DNA from 3 places in the Pedobacter sp. UYP1 genome. Region 3 is predicted to be linked to each of the others. Evidence: riboswitches for the same ligand, from Rfam matches in the RefSeq annotation. Region 3 holds a riboswitch; each other region holds the start of a gene.
The links. Region 3 has a riboswitch for S-adenosylmethionine ahead of ABIB30_RS06685 (SusC/RagA family TonB-linked outer membrane protein). Riboswitches for the same ligand answer to the same signal wherever they lie in the genome.
Positions count from the first base shown of each region.

Region 1: linked by a shared signal. The riboswitch ahead of metH (methionine synthase) and the one ahead of ABIB30_RS06685 (SusC/RagA family TonB-linked outer membrane protein) in region 3 are both predicted to bind S-adenosylmethionine.
Region 2: linked by a shared signal. The riboswitch ahead of ABIB30_RS25305 (peroxiredoxin family protein) and the one ahead of ABIB30_RS06685 (SusC/RagA family TonB-linked outer membrane protein) in region 3 are both predicted to bind S-adenosylmethionine.

Region 1 covers NZ_JBEPPL010000011.1:59,837-63,053, forward strand. Annotated here, with positions in the region: gene ABIB30_RS19220 (hypothetical protein) at 1-15, shown strand, start outside; gene ABIB30_RS19225 (Bax inhibitor-1/YccA family protein) at 66-815, shown strand; SAM riboswitch class I at 1,067-1,176, shown strand; gene metH (methionine synthase) at 1,292-3,217, shown strand, end outside.
Region 2 covers NZ_JBEPPL010000020.1:48,004-51,220, reverse strand. Annotated here, with positions in the region: gene ABIB30_RS25310 (peroxiredoxin family protein) at 1-223, opposite strand, end outside; gene ABIB30_RS25305 (peroxiredoxin family protein) at 251-1,549, opposite strand; SAM riboswitch class I at 1,695-1,791, opposite strand; gene ABIB30_RS25300 (hypothetical protein) at 2,231-2,647, opposite strand; gene ABIB30_RS25295 (GMC oxidoreductase) at 2,650-3,217, opposite strand, start outside.
Region 3 covers NZ_JBEPPL010000002.1:619,902-623,118, reverse strand. Annotated here, with positions in the region: gene ABIB30_RS06695 (bifunctional helix-turn-helix transcriptional regulator/GNAT family N-acetyltransferase) at 1-293, opposite strand, end outside; gene ABIB30_RS06690 (universal stress protein) at 473-1,405, shown strand; SAM riboswitch class I at 1,619-1,727, shown strand; gene ABIB30_RS06685 (SusC/RagA family TonB-linked outer membrane protein) at 1,861-3,217, shown strand, end outside.

The sequences.
Region 1 (3,217 bases), on a different contig from region 3:
AGACTAGGGGCATAGCTTTTGCTGATACAAATAGATTCGTATATTTAATTAAATTTTAAAATAACATGGATAACAACAATAATAATTGGTCACAACAATCAGTATTTGTGGAAAACCAAACAGGAACAGTTGCAAAGAAATTTTTTGCCAACGTGTTTTTATGGATGTTTGTAGCGTTGAGTTTATCAACACTGGCTGCAGTTTACATGGCAAATACGCCAGAAATGTTAAGCTACCTGATCAATCAGGAAACAGGTAAAATGTCTATGATAGGTTATGTTGCTATGTTTGCTCCGCTTGGACTGGTACTTTTGATGAGTGCAGGGCTGAGTAAGTTATCATACAGTGCTTTATTAGGCGTATTTATTCTGTATTCAGTATTGACCGGTGTCAGTCTGAGTTTTATCTTATTGATTTATACAACAAGTTCAGTAGTAGCTTGTTTTGCTGCTGCTGCAGGGATATTTGGTTTAATGGCTGTACTGGGTTACACCACCAACACCGATTTAAGTAAATTCGGATCAATCTTAATGATTGGTGTAGTAGGACTGGTTATTGCCAGTGTAGTGAACATGTTCCTGAAAAGTTCAAGCTTTGACTATATCATGAGTTTCTTCGGTGTAGCGATTTTCACTGCATTAACTGCTTATGACGTTCAAAAATTGAAACGTATCGGGGCAGGTATTGAAGAAAACGGTGGTACTATGGCTGTTGATGACACTAAGAAATTAGCGATCATGGGTGCCCTATCTCTATACCTTGACTTCCTGAATATCTTTATCTTCTTATTGAGAATATTCGGAGGAAGAAAATAAACCAGTATTCCTGGTTAAAAAGCCGGCCAGTGAAGTGCCCTCAGTAAGTCAGACACTTATTAAGGGCACTTCACTGGCCGGCCTTTTTTTGTTGATCTTTAGCACTATTCTCAATTACATCCATAGAAGAATACGCTAACCACACAGAACATTGTTCCGTACTATGTGTTCATTTGCCTGATTTTTGCAATTTTATATGCTTTAAACTCTATTTGCTTGGAAATGATTTTTCTTTGTTGCATTTTTGTATGAGCTTATAAAGAAAGACGGAGGGATTAGACCCGACGAAGTCTTAGCAACCTGTGCTTACAAGGTGCTACATTCTACTCGAACAGTTTCGGCTGTTCCTGACAGATAAGTTAATTCGATCCGACACCGGATTTCTGATTAGGCCTTTATATAAAATTTTCTGTCTTCAAGATACTGGCATCGCATTAGTTGCTTGAATACAGACAAATGGCTATCCAACACAGATAATGAGCATAAGAGAAGAGCTTAAAAAACGAATACTAATCATCGATGGCGCAATGGGCACCATGATCCAGCGCTATATCCTAACTGAAGAAGACTTCAGAGGAGAGCGCTTTGCGAATCATCCATGCGACGTCAAAGGAAATAATGACCTGCTGAATATTACCCGTCCTGATATCATCAAAGCTATACATACCGAATATCTTAAAGCAGGAACAGATATCATCGAGACCAACACTTTTAGTACGCAAAGGATCTCTCTTGCGGATTATAAGATGGAAGAACTTGACTATGAAATGAGTTTCGAAGGTGCTAAAATAGCCAAAGAAGCAGTCAATGAATTCATGGCCGCAAATCCAGACCGCGTTTGTTTCGTTGCAGGTGCCGTAGGCCCTACCAACCGTACCTTGTCTATCTCACCAGATGTAAATGATCCGGGATACAGAGCCTTAACCTTTGATGAACTAGTTGACGCTTACTACGAACAAATCAGAGGACTGGTTGATGGCGGATCAGACCTGTTATTAATTGAGACCATTTTTGATACTTTAAATGCGAAGGCGGCAATCTTTGCAATCAAAAAATATGAAGAAGTTATCGGGCGTAAAATTGAGATTATGATTTCCGGAACTATTACAGATGCATCAGGCAGAACACTGTCCGGTCAGACTGTAGAAGCTTTCCTGAATTCAATCATTCATGCTAACCCATTGAGCATAGGCTTTAACTGTGCATTGGGTGCAAAAGACATGAGGCCCCATATTGAAGAGCTCTCTGCTAAAGCACCCTGTTATGTATCTGCATACCCTAATGCAGGTTTACCGAATGAATTTGGCGCTTATGATGAAATGCCCAATGAAACAGCGTCACTGGTCTCAGACTTTATTCAGCACGGTTTTGTCAATATCGTGGGTGGTTGTTGTGGTACTACGCCAGAGCATATCGCAGCGATTGCCGCAAAAGCCAAAAATATTACCCCAAGACAAATACCAGAAATACCACGTTACCTTCGCCTGAGCGGACTTGAACCCGTAACCATTACGCCCGAAAGCATGTTTGTTAATATTGGTGAAAGAACTAATATCACAGGCTCCCCAAAATTCTCCAAGTTAATTTTAAGCGGTGACTACGAAGCTGCACTTGCCGTTGCCAGGCAACAAGTAGAAGGTGGTGCGCAGGTCATTGACGTGAACATGGACGAAGGGATGCTGGACTCTGAAGCCGCAATGACGAAATTCCTGAACCTGATTGCTTCAGAACCTGATATTTCCAAACTGCCGATCATGGTCGATTCCTCTAAATGGAGTGTCATTGAAAACGGTTTAAAATGTTTACAGGGAAAAGGGATTGTCAACTCCATTTCGTTAAAAGAGGGAGAAGATAAATTCCGTGAAAGTGCCCGTAAGATTATGAATTACGGTGCAGCAATCGTAGTGATGGCCTTTGATGAAAATGGACAAGCAGATAACTTTGAACGTAGAAAAGAAATCTGTAAACGCTCATACGATATCCTGGTAGAGGAAATTGGCTTCCCGGCAGAAGATATTATCTTCGACCCGAATATCTTAACCGTAGCCACCGGTTTAGAAGAACACAACAACTATGCAGTTGATTTTATCAACGCAGCACGCTGGATTAAAGAAAACCTGCCCTATGCGAAAGTAAGTGGTGGTGTATCCAATATATCTTTCTCTTTCAGAGGAAATAATACCGTACGTGAAGCTATGCACTCTGCCTTTCTGTTCCATGCCATTAAAGCCGGACTGGATATGGGAATTGTGAATGCCGGGATGCTGGAAGTTTATGAAGCTATCCCTGCCGAGTTACTGGAACGCGTAGAAGACGTTTTATTAAACCGCCGCGAAGATGCTACAGAACGTCTGGTAGACTTTGCAGAAACCGTAAAATCTAAAGGAAAAGAACTCGTTAAA
Region 2 (3,217 bases), on a different contig from region 3:
TCCCATTCAACAGTGTGAAAGTCGCGTGTTCCACATCCTTTCCTTTCAATTCGAAATTAAAAGGTACTTCAGTTTCACTAACTTTAAAAACACCACGCCAGATTCCTTCTTTAATGAATTTTTTAGCTGCTTTTGGATCTTCGGTTTTACCCGCTGCAAAAGAAGCAGAGGAAATTAGTACAGCTAGTGCCAGCACCCCTATTTTTGATACTTTAATTCTCATAATATATATTTTTGGTAGGTTGATTATTTATTTTCCTGTGGTAGTCGCTGCAACTGCCAGTTGAGGTACAGGTTCAGCAATGAGTTCATCGAGCACTTTATTGAATTTCTTTTCGTATTCCTCGTAATATTTACCAGTCACAGTTCCGGTGTAACCCGTATAAATTTCCCTGACGTCACCTTTTCTGTCGATAATGATAGTCGTCGGAAAAGCAACAAATTTGTTGAGTGCAGGCAGTTTTTCGGCAACAATTTTTTTGTCTGCTATACCACCAAATAGGATATCATAAGTAATCCCGTATTTTTCTTTCAATTTGCCCAGCGTATATTTTGCATATTCTAAATCATCTTTCTGTTCGAAGCCTATTGCAATAGCTTCTACGCCACGTTTTTGATTCTTTTTAAACCATGGAGCAAGAAAAACTGTCTGGTCGGTACAGTTTGGGCACCAGGTACCGATAGTTTCGATAATGACAACTTTACCTTTATATTTATCATCGCTAAGGGAAACTTGCTGTCCTTTTAAATCAGGAAAAGTGAAGTCAAGTTTTTTATAGCCTTCTTTTAAAAAGGTAAGTTTATAAGGATCTGGCAATTCTGCTTTTTCATTTCGCAAGCCATCAAACTTCAAGTTCTTATAGATTCCAAAGCCTTGTTCGCCTGTGATGCTGTTATCGTCATTGATTTTTCCTTTCACAATAAAAGGGCTTGGGCCTGTAAAACCTGAAAGTTCGAATTCATCACCTTGTACAGTACCTTCCAGTTCACGTGTATCTCCCACAACGGTCATAATTACACCTGTCAATTTATTACCAGATTGCTTTAAGAGTGCGATAGATGCAGGGACGGCCTCTTTAGTGTAAGTTTTGATTTCCCATTTACCAGAGATATTATGTTTTGGGGCGATTTCTTTCCCCGGCTCTACAAAACGGTAGCTTTTACCATATTCTGCGATGAATGGTAAAGAATTACCCCTAAAACCTGGTACAAGACTACGATATTCACCAGTCAGGGTTCCATTGTCTTCAATTTTAGCAACTAAAGCTGCATCGTAGGTATTCATCTTTACATAGATCGAATCCACACCACGGCGTTCTACATGAAATTCATCACGTCTTGATCCATTAATCAAAGTAAGTAATGCATTTTTTGAATCTTTGCCTTTGAATTCGAAATTAAAAGGAACTTGCGATTCACTGACTGTAAAAACGCCACGCCAGATCCCTTCTTTTGGAAGAGGTTTTGAATCATTAGCGGAGGCAGTTCCGCTGATCAGTACGACCGAGGTTAGTAGTCCTGCCAGTTTAGAGGAGAATTTAGTTTTCATAATCATCTTTATTAGTGTTAAGTCCTATTTTTTATAGTCTTTCATAACAAAGCCACGAACTCATAACGATTCCTGCCAGTTCACAATTGAACTGCCTCTGCAAAGAAGCAAGCCAGGAAACCTGAATAGTTACTTGTTATTAATTAATTTATAATCCATTGCTGGATCAGGTTGAGCACTTTTTCCTATGGAAAGTTGCTAGAAGTTCAACGAGACTGCCTCTCCCTTCTTCTGTATAAATCAACTAACTAATGGTGGTGATTAATTAGATGGTAAAGCTGTATATTTAAAATAAATCCTGATACCCCGGTGCTTTGTTGTAAAGAATAGATGACCACCATAATATTCCATCAAAATGCGCCGGGGTATCAGGATTTTGAAATCAAGATTATCAGCTCCGGTAATTGAGTGGATTTACAACTGCTGCTTAACGATTCAGTTTGTAAATTATAGGGTCAAATAGTAGTCTTTACGCCATACAACATCGCATAAAATTGCCTGTTAAATCAGTCAGCAATAATTTTTGAAGTTGTAATTTAGCAATCATGGTGAGCGTATTTTTAAATTGTTTTAACTTATCTACCCTAAAGATAAGAATGAAAAACCGTAAAAACAATTAATACTACTATTTTAGTAGTATTAATTTATAAAAAGTTGTTTTCTGGCTAAAAACGCCACTAATTAATCAGCAGGGTATAATACAAAAGAATAAGGATTTGGAACAGGGCTTTTATAAGGACTATATAATCCCAGGTAGCTGACCAGTTTACTTTCGTCCATTTTATGGATAAAAAAATCTGTTGACAGCAGGTAAAATTTGATCAGTTCAAAAATCTGATTTGACTTTTCTGCTTTAATCCCTAAATAATAAAAGGCTTTCCACCTGAGATTAGTCATTGCATTATTGGATGAGGAACTGAAATAATCATTGACGTACTGATCCAATCCTGCAGTATCCAGTTTCAGGTAATACAGTTCTTCTCTGATTAACATGACGGCATGTTTTCGCAGTGATGGAGATGCGATATATAATGCAGGAGGAAGAATTAACAATCCTGTTCCGATACCTGCCATGGTGATGAATGTTCTTCTTTTCATAACTAAAATGAATGATCTGCGGAATACAATGACATAGCTGATAAAGTCAGTGTTGGATTTGATGCACTAAAAGTAGTAAACGAGCCGCTGCCCAGTACAAAAACATTTCTGTACTGTTGGTGAACCATATTTTTATCTACCACACTATCTGCCGCAGTTTTACCCATTCTTGTGCCTCCTAAAATATGTCCTTCGTTAGGAAACGGGTCCAGGAATTTCAATTTTTCTACAGGAAGACACGATAGAATTCCCGGAAGAACTTTTTTCATGTTTTCCATTCCCTTCAGTGCATAATCGGATCTGCCCCCTTTAAAATTGATTTCAGGCACCAATTTATCTGAAGTGGTGGTGATATAATTCGTTGAGAGTGGTAAATCTTCAAAAATCATACGGAAAGAGGTCATATTTAACCATTTACCTCTTTCAAGCCGGATATTATAAGGTGCATTATTAGTTTCGATCAAACAGGCAGCATAATCCTTACGGTGGTTGCCATCATATAACATATAACCGTTTGCATTGACCCAGGTACTGCCCCCTGTATTTTTCAGGTTGTCCAGATAAATTAAG
Region 3 (3,217 bases):
ACCATATTTTTCCTGCCATCGGCTTCGTCTTTTTTCTCATCAACTAAACCTTTTTTTGCCATCTCTCCGATAATCTTACTCACCGAAGGATGAGAATGACCAATTTCTTTAGCGATCGCAGTAATGGTCATTGCTTCTCCCTGTGAAAGCACATAGAAAACCGGAAACCACTTTGGCTGGATATCGATATCATAAAATTGATAAATCTGAGCTGCATCTTCTGTAATCTTCTCTGTCAACATCCGCAACCTGCTTCCTATTGCCTTTTTACCTACCTGATTGAAAAACTCCATTGTATATACCTATTTACGTAACTGATTACGTAAATGTAGTAAGTATTTTTATAATTCAAAATATTCAGGTGAATTTTTTTGATCCTGATGACGAATGTCATTAGATAATATGACGGGCGTCACAGCTAAACAGCCTGTTTATCACCACTTTTACTCTGGTAAAATAAACATCCTTTGCTATGAACACGATAACCGTACTGACCGATTTTTCCGCCAATGCAGAAAATGCCGCACGCTATGCTTTACGCCTTGCACAACATCTTCATGCAAATCTTACACTTTATAATTCCTTTTTAGTACCAATGGCCGAACCTTTAGGAGGGCAGGTTTACTGGTCAATGGAAGATTACAATATTTTACAAAAGGATAGTGAAGAACAATTACGTGCGCTGGGCATAAGACTAGAAGAAGAACTCTCCACTTTACCGATTAATGCTTTCAGGCCCGTTATTGATTACAAGTGTCAGGAAGGACCTTTATACCGGTACATCAACAAACTATCAGCAAACAGAGATCTGATGCTATTGGTGATGGGCACCCACCGGAAGGGGCTGGGCTCCTTAATTATGGGTAATCATATGCGGGAAATTATAGGCGCTGTGCCCCTGCCTGTGCTGATTGTACCAGAAAACCAAAGTTTTAAGAAGCTGGATAAATTTGTTTTTGCAACAGATATGGATGATAGTGATCTGGATATTATTCAGGCGCTTACCGAATTTGCAAAACCATCTCATGCAGAGATTACGCTGGCGCATATACAACATCCGGAGATGCCAGAAGCTGATACTAAAAAATTAGTCACTGGCTTTCTGGAAGATGTAGCTAATAAAATAAATTATCCTAAAATCTATTACCGCGCAGTAGAACATGCTCCTGTTAAAGCAGGCTTAAAATGGCTTGCAGAAAACGTGACTTGTAATGTTTTTGTAATGGTACATCGCCATAAAACTTTTCTGGAGCAGCTTTTCAATTTAAGCAATACGCAAAAGATGGCGGCAAATACCAATTTACCGCTGCTGATCTTCCCTTGTGCAGAAAATGTTGCGCTGGGATTGAACGCAAATCTGGAATCTGGTTATCAGGAGAATATAATCGCTTCGGCGATCAGCTAGCTATAGCGCATGCTATACGTTAAGCCAATTTCTTAAGTCAATCCAAAGGCCATTCTCTAAAACAGAGAAATGGCCTTTTTTATGCCTCCAATCTGAACAAAATAATAGACGAATTGTCTGCCAAATCTCAGAATATCCTACTAATGAAATATATACTATAGATTTAGTAGTTTATTTATATATTTGCCCGACAATTAGCTGTTCATTGATTTCTACTTATCAAGAAAGACCGAGGGAAAGGCCCTATGAAGTCTTAGCAACCTATACACCCAAATTGTAAAAGGTGCTAACTCCTATCCACTTTAAGCGGAAAAGATAAGTGACAGATATACCTATAAAGTAAATTGGTCGCTGTCATCTCTTCCCTTAATATTCCTGATAAATAGAGCTGTTCAAAGAACGTTATGCGTAATAAATTGAATTAAACACACCAATTATATAACTAGACCATTAATATGTATAAAACTTACAAATACTTATTTGGGATCCTGCTATCCTTTATCATCGTACAGACTGCTGCGGCACAAACCGCTAAAATTACCGGGGTGGTCACCGAGAAATCTAACGGGCAACCCGTTCCTGGCGTAAGCGTTTCTGTTAAAGGAACAAATGCTGGTACACAAACTGATGGAAATGGTAAATTCTCTATCATCGCCAAACCAAATGATATTTTAAAAATTGTATCCATTGGCTATGCGACTCAAGAACTCAAAGTAACTTCAGCAAGTACGATAGCTATACAATTAGATGAATCTTCTAATGAACTGAGTGAAGTTGTGGTTACAGCTTTGAACATTCCTAAAGAGAAAAAATCATTAGGTTATTCAGTACAGGAGTTAAAATCAAAAGATATCTCTGAAGCGAAAGAGACCAATCTGCTGAATTCCATATCTGGTAAGGTAGCAGGTGTACAGATCACCAATAGCCAGGGAGATATGGGTTCTTCCAGGATCATTATCCGTGGGGAGACTTCTATATCAGGAAATAATCAGCCACTATTTGTAATCGATGGAGTACCGGTAGATAATTCACAAAATTTAGGTTCAGGCGGCTCACGAGATTTTGCTAATACGATTTCTGACATCAATTCGGAGGATATTGAATCTATGAGTGTCTTGAAAGGCCCCAATGCCGCTGCGCTTTACGGTTCCCGTGCTGCGGCAGGTGTGGTACTGATTACCACTAAGAAAGGTAAAAACTCTCCTGGCTTAGGAATCAGCGTGAACTCCAATGCAACCTTCTCTACTTTGTTAACTATTCCATCTTATCAGAATTCATTCGGACAAGGTGCTAATGGCCAATTCAGCTATGTAGATGGTAAAGGTGGGGGGCTGAATGATGGAGTAGATGAAAGCTGGGGCCCAAGATTAGACGGCCGTTTAATCCCTCAATTTAATTCTAACGGAGTAGCTGTTCCTTTTGTCGCACATCCAAATAATGTACGTGACTTCTTTAATACGGGTTATACTTTGAATAATGGACTTGCGATTTCAGGTTCAGGAGATAAATATGACTTACGTTTCTCTTATAACAACCTGGATCAGAAAGGTGTGATTCCGAACTCTTCTCAATCAAAAAACTCATTCTTACTGAACACAACTTATAAAATAACACCAAAGCTGACTTTCAATGCCTCAGCTAATTATGTAAACACAAGTGCAAACTTACCTGGTTCAGGAGGAAAAAGAGCAAGCAGCACTATGTTGCAGTTTACCTGGTTTGGCCGTCAGGTTGATGTAGACCAATTAAAAACCTATAAAGATGCGAATGGAAAAGATATCAACTGGAACAATAGCTATTATAGTAACCCAT